DNA from 3 places in the Streptomyces sp. PL-25 genome. Region 1 is predicted to be linked to each of the others. Evidence: riboswitches for the same ligand, from Rfam matches in the RefSeq annotation. Region 1 holds a riboswitch; each other region holds the start of a gene.

Region 1 (3,264 bases):
CTTCTGCCCGCGCTCGGTCTCCAGGTGCTTGGCCGCGCCCTGCGCGCGCGGGCTGTCGACCGTCGTGCCGGGCCGGTACTTGCCGGTCAGGAAGCCGGCCGCCAGCGCGTAGTACGGCACGGCCGCCAGACCCGCCCGCTCGGCGAGGTCCCGCAGAGCGCCCTCGTAGGTGTCCCGGGAGACCAGGTTGTAGTGCGGCTGGAGCGCGACGTAGCGGGCCAGGCCCTCGCGTTCGGAGAAGTCCAGGGACTCCTTCAGGCGCTCGGCGGAGATGTTGGAGGCGGCGATGTACCGGACCTTGCCCGCCCGCACCAGTTCGTCCAGAGCGCCGATGATCTCCTCGACGGGCACCTCGGGCCGGTCGAAGTGCGTGTAGTACAGGTCGATGTGGTCGGTGCCCAGCCGCTTGAGGGAGGCGTCGGCCGCGGCCTTGACATTGGCGGCGGACAGGCCCTGGAAGTCGGGGTGCTGGCTGACCTTGGTCGCGATGACGACGTCGGAGCGGTTGCCGCGCTCCTTGAGCCTCCCCCAAGCTCTTCGAGCAGGGGGTACCCCCAGCCGATGATCGTCTCGGACTCGCCGCCCCGGTGGCCCTCCACCCAGGCCGAGTAGGAGTCGGCGGTGTCCAGGAAGTTGCCGCCGGCCGCCGTGTAGGCGTCCAGGACGGCGAAGGACCGCTCCTGGTCGGCGGTCCAGCCGAAGACGTTGCCGCCGAGGGCGAGCGGGAAGACCTCGAGGCCGGACGAGCCCAGTTTGTGCAGAGAAGTCATGTGACCCATCAACGCCCCCGGCACAGCGGCCCCTTCCGCGCCCCGCCGGTCCCGGGCGCAAAGCTTGCGCAAACCACCCGTACGGCTGGCGGCGCGCCCGCGGCGGTGACCCCGGGATCAGGGAATCAGGGATCAGGGAATCAGGCGGATGAGCAGGGCATCAGGGGTTGAGGCCCTTGGCCCGCAGCCAGGCCATCGGGTCGATGCCGGACGCCTCGCCGCCCGGGTGGACCTCCAGGTGCAGATGCGGCCCGGTGACGTTGCCGGTGGCGCCGACGCGGCCGATGACCTCGCCGGTGGCGACCTTCTGGCCGGCGCTGACACTGATCGACGACTGGTGGCAGAACCACAGCTCGGTGCCGTCGTCCAGGGTGAGGATCGTGCGGTAGCCGTAGGCGCCCGCCCAGCCGGCCTCGGTGACGGTGCCGCTGTGGACCGCCTTGATCAGGGTGCCGGTGGGCGCGGCGAAGTCGAGGCCGGTGTGGTGCCCGGAGGACCACATGGAGCCGGCCTGGCCGAAGGTGGAGGTGATCGTGTACGAGGAGGTCGGCAGCGTGTACTGCTTGGCCAGCTCCGCCAGCCGCGCCGCCTCGGCCTTCTTGCGGGCCTCCTCCTCCGCCTTCTGCTTCTCGGCGGCGGCCTTGGCCTCGGCCTCCTGCTTCGCCTTGGCGGCGGCCTCGTCCGCCTGCCGGGCGGCGCGCTGGACGGCGGCCTGCTCGGTGGCGGCCTCGGCCCTGGCCGCGACCTGGGCCTGCTGCTGCTCGGCCTGGGCCATGATCCGGTTGCGCAGCGCCTCGCCCGCGCCGGACGCGGCGCTGGGAGCGGCCGGCGTCCCGGCCGGTGCGGCGGTGACGTCGCTGAGCGCGGTGGCGGAGCCCTCGTGGTGCTCCTTGGCGGAGCCGCCGTCGAAGAGGGAGCCCACGGAGGCGGGCAGCGCGTGCAGGTCCGGCACGTCGGGCAGCGAGATCGCGACCGGCGGCTTGCCGGTGTTGGCGCTGGCCATGCCGCCCGCGCCGACGGCCGCTATGACGCCCACGCCGAGCACGGTGGAGCTGCGGGCGAGTCCGCCGCCGCGCTGCTTGGCGACGCGGTGCCGGCCGCGCACGGGGCGGAGGGAGTCCTCGGTGGGGTTCCACTCCTCCATGGGGCCCTCGTCGGGGGTCCGGCCGCCGTAGCCGAAGGAATCGGTGCGCTGGCTCGGCACGAACGGGGCTTCTGGGGCAGGCCGGTTGGACGCCACGCGGGCGTGCTCCTTTCCTTCCGTCTCGCCTACCGGGTTAGCTGACGGGTTCGGAGCGGGAAGGTCTCCTACGCGCGTCAACCGGCCGTACGCGTACGGCGGATGATGCCCGATTCACCCCAAGTTGGTGGTTCCCCGGTTCCCTTGCGGGATTCGGCGCGCGCGCACGGAGCCGCCTCTGATGACGGCTGGGACGACCGCGCTGCGTTATCGAACGTTAATAGACCCGGGCCTCCGATTCCAAGCCGCCCGGCTTGATCATTAAACCTTTTTGGCCAAGACGTACACCTCAGGGGCGACGAAACCGGGGCGAGTTGACTGAACTTCAGGCCATTTCCGGGGCGGGGCGGAGCCGCAGGCGCCCGCGAAAGAAGTGATGGTGTGTCAGTTGTTATGCGGACGGACACAGGCCGGTCACGCGAGGTGACATCGATCAAGGAGCGACCGGGAGCCGGAAGAGCGCCAGAAGACCGCAGCAGAGAACCAACGGAAGACCGCGGGAGGCCCGGAAAACACTCAGGGCCGGAATCCGTTTCCGGATTCCGGCCCTGAGTCTTCAGTAGCGGGGACAGGATTTGAACCTGCGACCTCTGGGTTATGAGCCCAGCGAGCTACCGAGCTGCTCCACCCCGCGTCGTTGAGATAACTGTACATCACCCGCGGGGTGGATTGCACACGCGTTACGGCAGGTGCCGGTTCGGCTCCTTGGCCAGGGCCTCGAACTCCGGCAGCACCACGACGTCCGCGCCCTCGGCCGCGAGTACCCCGGAGCCGTCGGCGGACTCCACGAAGGTGTCCGGCTCCCGCCACGCCGTGACCACCCGCCGCACCCCCGCGTCCAGAATCAGCCGGGCGCACGGCCGCGGCCGGGAGGCGCGTCGGGCGCACGGTTCCAGGCTGCTGTACACCGTGGCCCCGGGCAGCCGCGGGTCCGCCGGGTCGATCTCGGCGAGCGCGGCCTCTTCCGCGTGCACCACCGGGTCACCGGCCTCCCGCGAGTGGCCCCGGGCCAGCTCGGTGCCGTCCGCCGCGACCACCACCGCGCCCACGCTGAACGCCGTGCGCGAGGGCGGGCACTGCGCGGCCAGCTCGCAGGCGATCCGCAGCCAGTGCCGGTCGGCGGGCACGGCGCCGGTCCCGGTGCCGGGGGCCGTGGGCTCGTAGCGCATGAGGACGACGTCCCCGAGGGCCCGGGTCTCCAGCAGCCGCAGCCGTCCCGCCTGGTACGCGCCCGGCCCGAACAGGCGCGGCGCC
Region 2 (3,264 bases), 900 kb from region 1:
AGGGGTCGCCCTCGGGGACCTCGAAGGGGGGCATCGGGTACTGCCTCTCTTTCGTGTGCCGGTGTTCCATGGGGGACATGGGTGTCTGGCCACACGTTCATGTGGTCGCGCCACACGTTACGGGGGAGGCAGCTGTCTTGGGCAGTGTCCGAGGAGTCTCCCGGCGACACGGCGGAGGGACGTCGTCCGGTTTCCGCCCGTCACTCGCCTGGCGGATCCGTATTCTCTGATCATGCCCGCACCCGCTGCCCCCGCGTACGCCCTCATCGCCACCGACCTGGACGGCACGCTGCTGCGCGGCGACGACTCCGTGTCCGGGCGGACCCGCGCCGCGCTCGGCCGGGCGGCGGCGGCCGGTGCCCGGCACCTCGTCGTCACCGGACGCCCGGCGCCGCGGGTCCGCCCGCTGCTGAGGTCCCTCGGCGGCACCGGGCTCGCGGTGTGCGGCCAGGGCGCCCAGCTCTACGACGCCGGGGCCGACCGCATGCTGTGGTCGGTCACGCTCGACCGGGAGACGGCCGAGACCGCGCTCGGCAAGATCGAGGCGGAGGTGGGGGAGGTGTACGCGGCGGTCGACCAGGACGGCGTGGACGGCCTCACGCTCATCGAGCCGGAGTACCGCATGGCGCACCCGACGCTGCCCGCCGAGCGGGTCGGGCGGCGCGAGGAACTGTGGCGCGCGCCCATCAGCAAGGTGCTGCTGCGCCATCCCCGGCTGTCCGACGACGAACTGGCGGCGGCGGCCCGCGGCGCGGTCGGTCCGCTCGCCTCGGTGACCATGTCGGGCCCGGGGACCGTCGAGCTCCAGCCCTGCGGCATCACCAAGGCGACCGGTCTCGCGCTGGCCGCGGCGCGGCTGGGACTCGGCCCCGGGGACGCCCTCGCCTTCGGCGACATGCCGAACGACATCCCCATGTTCCGGTGGGCGGCCCGGGGGGTGGCGATGGCCGGCGCCCACCCGGAGCTGAAGGCGGTCGCCGACGAGGTCACCACGTCGAACGAGGACGACGGCGTCGCCGTCGTCCTCGATCGTCTGTTCGTCTGAGCCCTCCGCGTGCCGGCCGGCACGCGGCTGCCCGTCAGTACGCGCTGTTGACGTTGTCGATGGAGCCGTAGCGCGCGGCGGCGTAGTTGCACGCGGCCGTGATGTTGGCGACCGGGTCGTAGATGTCGAACGACGTGCCGGCCACGTGGTAGGCGTTGAAGGTCGGCTGGATGACCTGGAGCAGGCCCTTGGAGGGGATGCCCGCGGCGGCGTTGGAGTCCCAGTTGTTGATGGCCAGCGGGTTGCCGGACGACTCGCGCATCACATTGCGGTGGATGCCGTTGTACGTGCCGGGGATGCCCTTCTGGGCCATGACGGCGAGCGACTCGCGGATCCAGCCGTCCAGGTTGTTCGGGTAGGCGACCGTGCTCGCCGTGGTGGCGGTGGCGGCGGTCGGGGTGGCCGCGGAGGCGCCGGACGCCCCGATCAGCGGCAGGGCGAGGATCGCGGCACCGGTGCCGGAGACGGCGAGGGTGCGGACGAGACGAGCGGCGCGGGAGCGGCTGGGACGACGTGCAGACATGGGGATTTCCTCTCCGTCGCCTGCGAGGTGAGCTGTCGGGTTCGGGCGGGGAGGTGCCCGGCCGGCTCCTCAGAGCACGGCTTCACCCCGAGCCGTTCCGGCGCGGCGTACGACGTAGGACGTACGGCGCTCCGGCCCGGCGACTTACCTGGGTCCCCCGCTCCTGCCATGAGCTGTCGGTGGGTGGTCATCGAGCGCTGGCAGGATTCGGCGTCCGCTCGACTGGCCCGGAACGTATGCGAGAGCACATGTCCCGAACAAGTACCTGATGCATACATCGTCCTAGTTGACCTTGATCCAGGGCATTTTGGCCGCTTGATCCTTTGCGATTGCCAAGGGTCAACTCGCTTGCGGGGGACGGGGAGCGGGGGGTCGGCGGGCCGTGGCGCGGGGTGGCGGTGCACGTGATGCAGCTCACGGAATAATTCGGCCAGGAGCATTTGCCCCCAAGGGGAATTGAAATGCTAATAAGGGTAAATCGGACTCGTAGGGCTGGAAGTGACGGCCGTCACGATCGGTGAGGCCCTGGCCTTGTTCGTACGTACGTGGGCACGGGTGGGCGTGTGGAAGGAGAGTGGGCGCGGCGGGACGGGTGAGAGGAGGGGAAGGGGGAGGCTGGGGAGGAGCGGGAAAGAGCAAGTCGATAAATATCTGTTCATATGTGGTGATCGAAAACATATCGGTCGTGATCCGATACCACCTGGCCTGTATCGGTGGGCGCTATCGGTGATCGAAACGTGACCGGATACGCTGACTTGAGTGATGGCAGCGACCTATCGACAAACCGTGTAAGCGCCAGCAGACACCAGCAGACAGGAGACCCCTCGTGACCGTCGTCGGGCCGTTCGGGCTGAGCGTGCGGGACCAGGCTCTCGAAGCCGATGTCCAGGCCGGATTGGCGGCTGTCGAGGAAGGGCTGCTCGAAGCCACCAAGAGCGAGGTCCCGTTCATCACGGAGGCCGCCCAGCACCTCGTGAAGGCGGGCGGCAAGCGGTTCCGGCCGCTGGTCGTGATGCTGGCGGCCCAGTTCGGCGACCCCGACGCGCCGGGGATCGTGCCCTCGGCCGTGGTCGTGGAGCTGACCCACCTGGCCACGCTCTACCACGACGACGTGATGGACGAGGCCGCCGTGCGGCGCGGGGTGGCCAGCGCCAACACCCGCTGGGGCAACGCGGTCGCGGTCCTCACCGGAGACTTCCTCTTCGCCCGCGCCTCCCAGATCCTCGCGGACCTCGGCCCGGAGGCCGTCCGGGTCCAGGCGCTCGCGTTCGAACGGCTCGTCACCGGGCAGATCCTGGAGACCGCCGGACCGCAGGACGGCAGGGACCCGGTCGACCACTACCTGGACGTGCTGGGCGGAAAGACCGGTTCGCTGGTGGCCGTCGCGTGCCGGTTCGGCGCGATGATGTCCGGCGCCGACGAGCGGGTCGTGGACGTGCTGACGCAGTACGGGGAGCGGCTCGGTGTCGCCTTCCAGCTCGCGGACGACGTGCTCGACATCGCCTCCGACTCCCAGGAGTCCGGCAAGACCCCCGGCACCGACCTGCGCGAGGGCGTCGCCACGCTGCCGGTGCTGCGGCTGCGCGAGCGCGCCGCCCGGCTGGGTCTCGCCGAGGACATCGCCCTGTGCGAACTGCTCGCCTCCGACCTCAGCGACGACGCCCGGCACGCCGAGGCGCTGGCCGCGCTGCGCGCC
Region 3 (3,264 bases), 470 kb from region 1:
TTCCTTGATCGCTTCCAGGATCAGGTCCAGGGCCTCGCGGTTGGAGCCGAGGTTCGGGGCGAAGCCGCCCTCGTCGCCGAGACCGGTGGCCAGACCCTTGTTCTTCAGGACCTTCTTGAGGGTGTGGTAGACCTCGGCACCCCAGCGCAGGGCCTCGGAGAAGGACTCCGCGCCGATCGGGGCGATCATGAACTCCTGGATGTCCACGTTGGAGTCGGCGTGCGAGCCGCCGTTCAGGATGTTCATCATCGGCACCGGCAGCAGGTGCGCGTTGGGGCCGCCCAGGTAGCGGAAGAGCGGGAGGTCGGACGCCTCGGAGGCGGCGTGCGCGACGGCGAGGGAGACGCCGAGGATGGCGTTGGCGCCGAGCGAGCCCTTGTTGTCGGTGGCGTCCAGGTCGAACATGGCCTGGTCGATCAGGCGCTGCTCGGTGGCGTCGTAGCCGACGAGCTCCGGGCCGATCTGCTCGATGACGGCGAGGACGGCCTTCTCGACGCCCTTGCCCTGGTAACGGTTGGGGTCACCGTCACGCAGCTCGATGGCCTCGAAGGCGCCCGTGGAGGCGCCGGAGGGGACGGCGGCACGACCCGTGCTGCCGTCGTCGAGGCCGACCTCGACCTCGACCGTGGGGTTGCCTCGGGAGTCCAGGATTTCCCGGGCTACGACGACGTCGATGGACGGCACGAGCATCTCCTTCGTGGATGTGACGCTGAAAGTGCGGGGCTTGTGAGCCGTGCGACTAGAGCCTAACCGTCCCGGGCCGCCGACCGGCCGACCGACCGTCCCGTGGACAGAGTGACGGTACACATTGTTTCAGCACGGAACAAAGAAGACGGGAACGGGGGTCCGAACGGAAGGTGAAATGCCCCCGCCCCGGCGCGTACGGGGGAGAACGCGCCGGGGCGGGGAGCCCGTGGGGACGGGGGGGTGGGGCGGTGGCCGCCGCGCCTTACTTCAGGTGCAGCTGCTGGCCCGGGTAGATGAGGTCGGCGTCGTCGACGATGTCCTTGTTCAGCTGGAAGAGCTTCTCCCAGCCGCCCTGGACGTGGTGGGCGGCGGCGATGGAGCTGAGCGAGTCGCCGGCGGTCACCTTGTACTCGCCGTCGCCCTTCTTCACCTTCTTGCCGGTGGGGGTGGTGACGGTCTTCTTCGGGGCCGGGCGGTCGGCGGAGCGGCCCGCGGCCTGCTGCTCGGTGGAGCGGGTCGTGGTGCTGCTCTTGGAGCTGCCGGCGCCACTGCTCTTCTTCGCCGAGGACGACGAAGAGGAGGAGGACGACGACGAGGACGACGAGGACGAAGAAGAGGAGGACGACGAGGAGCTGCCGCCCGAGTACGCGGCGCCGGACAGGCCCTTGCCGCACACCGGCCAGGCGCCCTTGCCCTGGCCCGCGAGGACCTTCTCGGCGATGGCGATCTGCTGGGACTTGCTGGCCAGGTCGGCACGCGGTGCGTAGGCGGTGCCACCGAAGGCGGCCCAGGTGGAGTTGGTGAACTGGACGCCGCCGTAGAAGCCGTTGCCGGTGTTGATCGACCAGTTGCCGCCGGACTCGCACTGGGCGACCGCGTCCCACTCGGAGGCGGTGGCGGCGGAAGCGTTGCCGGCCGCCATCAGCGGGCCGGCGACGGCGACGCCGGTGACACCGGCGAGTGCGATGGCGCGAGTGGCCTTGGACGGACGGCGGTGCTTGCCCTTGCCGGAAAACAGCATGGAAGGATCCCCTCACCGACGCCTGCGAGGTGAGCTGTCGGGTTCGGGCCGGTTGAGTTGCCCGGCCGTGCCTTCCGAGAGGCACGGCTTCACCCCCAGCCGCTCCGGTCAACTGCCCGGTGCGGCACTTACCTTGGGTCCCCCGCTCCTGCCTGCGGCGCTTGACGCGACGACTGTTCCCGTACGGCCGCTGGCAGGATTCGGCGTTGCGGCAGCCGGGGCTCGCGGTGGCGAGCGGTCATGACCGTAGACAGGTGATCCGCCGGATTTCAAAGACGATCAGGGCTTCTGAGACTCATCCCACACTTTCACCGAATAGGACATACAAGGCGAAGTGTGACGTGAACTCCCGCTACTTTTGGGCGTTTTCGGCGGGGACATCCAGGCTCTGACCGGCGACGATGTGGTCCGGGTCGGCCCCGATGGCGCCCTTGTTGGCGTCATAGAGCGCGTGCCACCCGCCGTGCAGGTCGAAGGAGTCGGCGATGGACGTGAGCGAGTCGCCGGTGCGCACGGTGTAGGAGCCGGCGGACGAGGCGTGTGCGCCGCCGCCCCGGGAGGCGTGCCGGCCGCCCGCGGCGCCGTCCGCCGTGCCCTCGTCGGCACTGCCGCCGCGGTGGCGGCCGCCGGAGCCGAGCGCGCCGGTGTCGACGAGCGCCGAAGAGCCGACATCCTGGACGTAGTTGTCCGCATCGCCGGAGTTGTCACGGTCCTGGTCCGGGGCGCCCGTGCCCGTGCCCGTGCCCGTGGACGAGGTGGCGTCGGGCGTGCCCGCACCGGACTCGGCCGGGCCGTCCGTCTTCCCGGGCACAGAGGGACCGTCGGACGGTCCGGTGGTGGCGCCGTGCGAGGCGCCGGTCCCGTGCGAGGCTCCGGGCGTTTCGGTGGCGTCCGGCGAAGAGCCGGACGAACCGGAAGAGTTGTCGGCGTCCTGGGGCGAGTCGGACAGACCGCCCTCACCGGTACGGGGCTTCCCGGACGCGTCGGAGCCGCCGGAACCGTCGGAGTCGCCACCCTTGCCCGTGGAACCGGATGTTCCGGACGAGGCGGAGCCCTTGTCGTCCTTGCCGCTCTTGTCACCCTTGTCCGTCGAGGTGGATCCGTCCGCGCCGGACGCCGAGGAGTCGCCGCCCACGCCCGTGTCGACGTCGGCCGTACCGGAACCCTTGGTGAGCCCGGCCAGCAGCCCGCAGGTGTGCCAGGCGCCGGGCCCCTTGTCGGCGAGGATCTTCTCGGCCACGGCTATCTGCTGGGAGCGGCTGGCCTGGTCGGCGCTGGCCGCGTAGGAGAGGCCGCCGTACGCCTCCCAGTCGTCCTGGGTGAGCATCAGGCCGCCGTAGTAGCCGTGGCCGTTGTCGGCGCTCCAGGAGCCGCCGGTCTCGCACTGCGCCACCTTGTCCCAGGTGGTGCCGTCGGCGGCGCTCGCGCCGGATGCGGCGACCAGCGGGATGGCGATGGCCGAGCCGGTCACTCCGGCGGCGACGAGGAGGGCCGGAGCCTGGCGGGGGCGACGGTGACGACCGTTCCCGGAGAGCATCTGGAGACCTTTCGCACGA

What was found. A riboswitch is a leader RNA that binds a small molecule or an ion and turns the genes downstream of it on or off. The one in region 1 is predicted to bind cyclic di-AMP.
Region 2: another riboswitch for cyclic di-AMP. It lies ahead of R4Z62_RS13695 (transglycosylase SLT domain-containing protein); the one in region 1 lies ahead of R4Z62_RS18015 (M23 family metallopeptidase).
Region 3: another riboswitch for cyclic di-AMP. It lies ahead of R4Z62_RS20215 (LysM peptidoglycan-binding domain-containing protein); the one in region 1 lies ahead of R4Z62_RS18015 (M23 family metallopeptidase).

The regions. Positions count from the first base shown of each region.
Region 1 covers NZ_CP136997.1:3,982,377-3,985,640, reverse strand. Annotated here, with positions in the region: partial or broken gene R4Z62_RS18020 (aldo/keto reductase) at 1-770, opposite strand, end outside; gene R4Z62_RS18015 (M23 family metallopeptidase) at 931-2,010, opposite strand; cyclic di-AMP (ydaO/yuaA leader) riboswitch at 2,022-2,179, opposite strand; tRNA gene R4Z62_RS18010 (tRNA-Met) at 2,571-2,644, opposite strand; gene R4Z62_RS18005 (dihydrofolate reductase family protein) at 2,691-3,264, opposite strand, start outside.
Region 2 covers NZ_CP136997.1:3,080,068-3,083,331, reverse strand. Annotated here, with positions in the region: gene fahA (fumarylacetoacetase) at 1-34, opposite strand, end outside; gene R4Z62_RS13700 (HAD-IIB family hydrolase) at 233-1,045, shown strand; gene R4Z62_RS13695 (transglycosylase SLT domain-containing protein) at 1,080-1,568, opposite strand; cyclic di-AMP (ydaO/yuaA leader) riboswitch at 1,571-1,760, opposite strand; gene R4Z62_RS13690 (polyprenyl synthetase family protein) at 2,395-3,264, shown strand, end outside.
Region 3 covers NZ_CP136997.1:4,457,192-4,460,455, reverse strand. Annotated here, with positions in the region: gene eno (phosphopyruvate hydratase) at 1-684, opposite strand, end outside; gene R4Z62_RS20215 (LysM peptidoglycan-binding domain-containing protein) at 950-1,708, opposite strand; cyclic di-AMP (ydaO/yuaA leader) riboswitch at 1,713-1,878, opposite strand; gene R4Z62_RS20210 (transglycosylase family protein) at 2,061-3,245, opposite strand.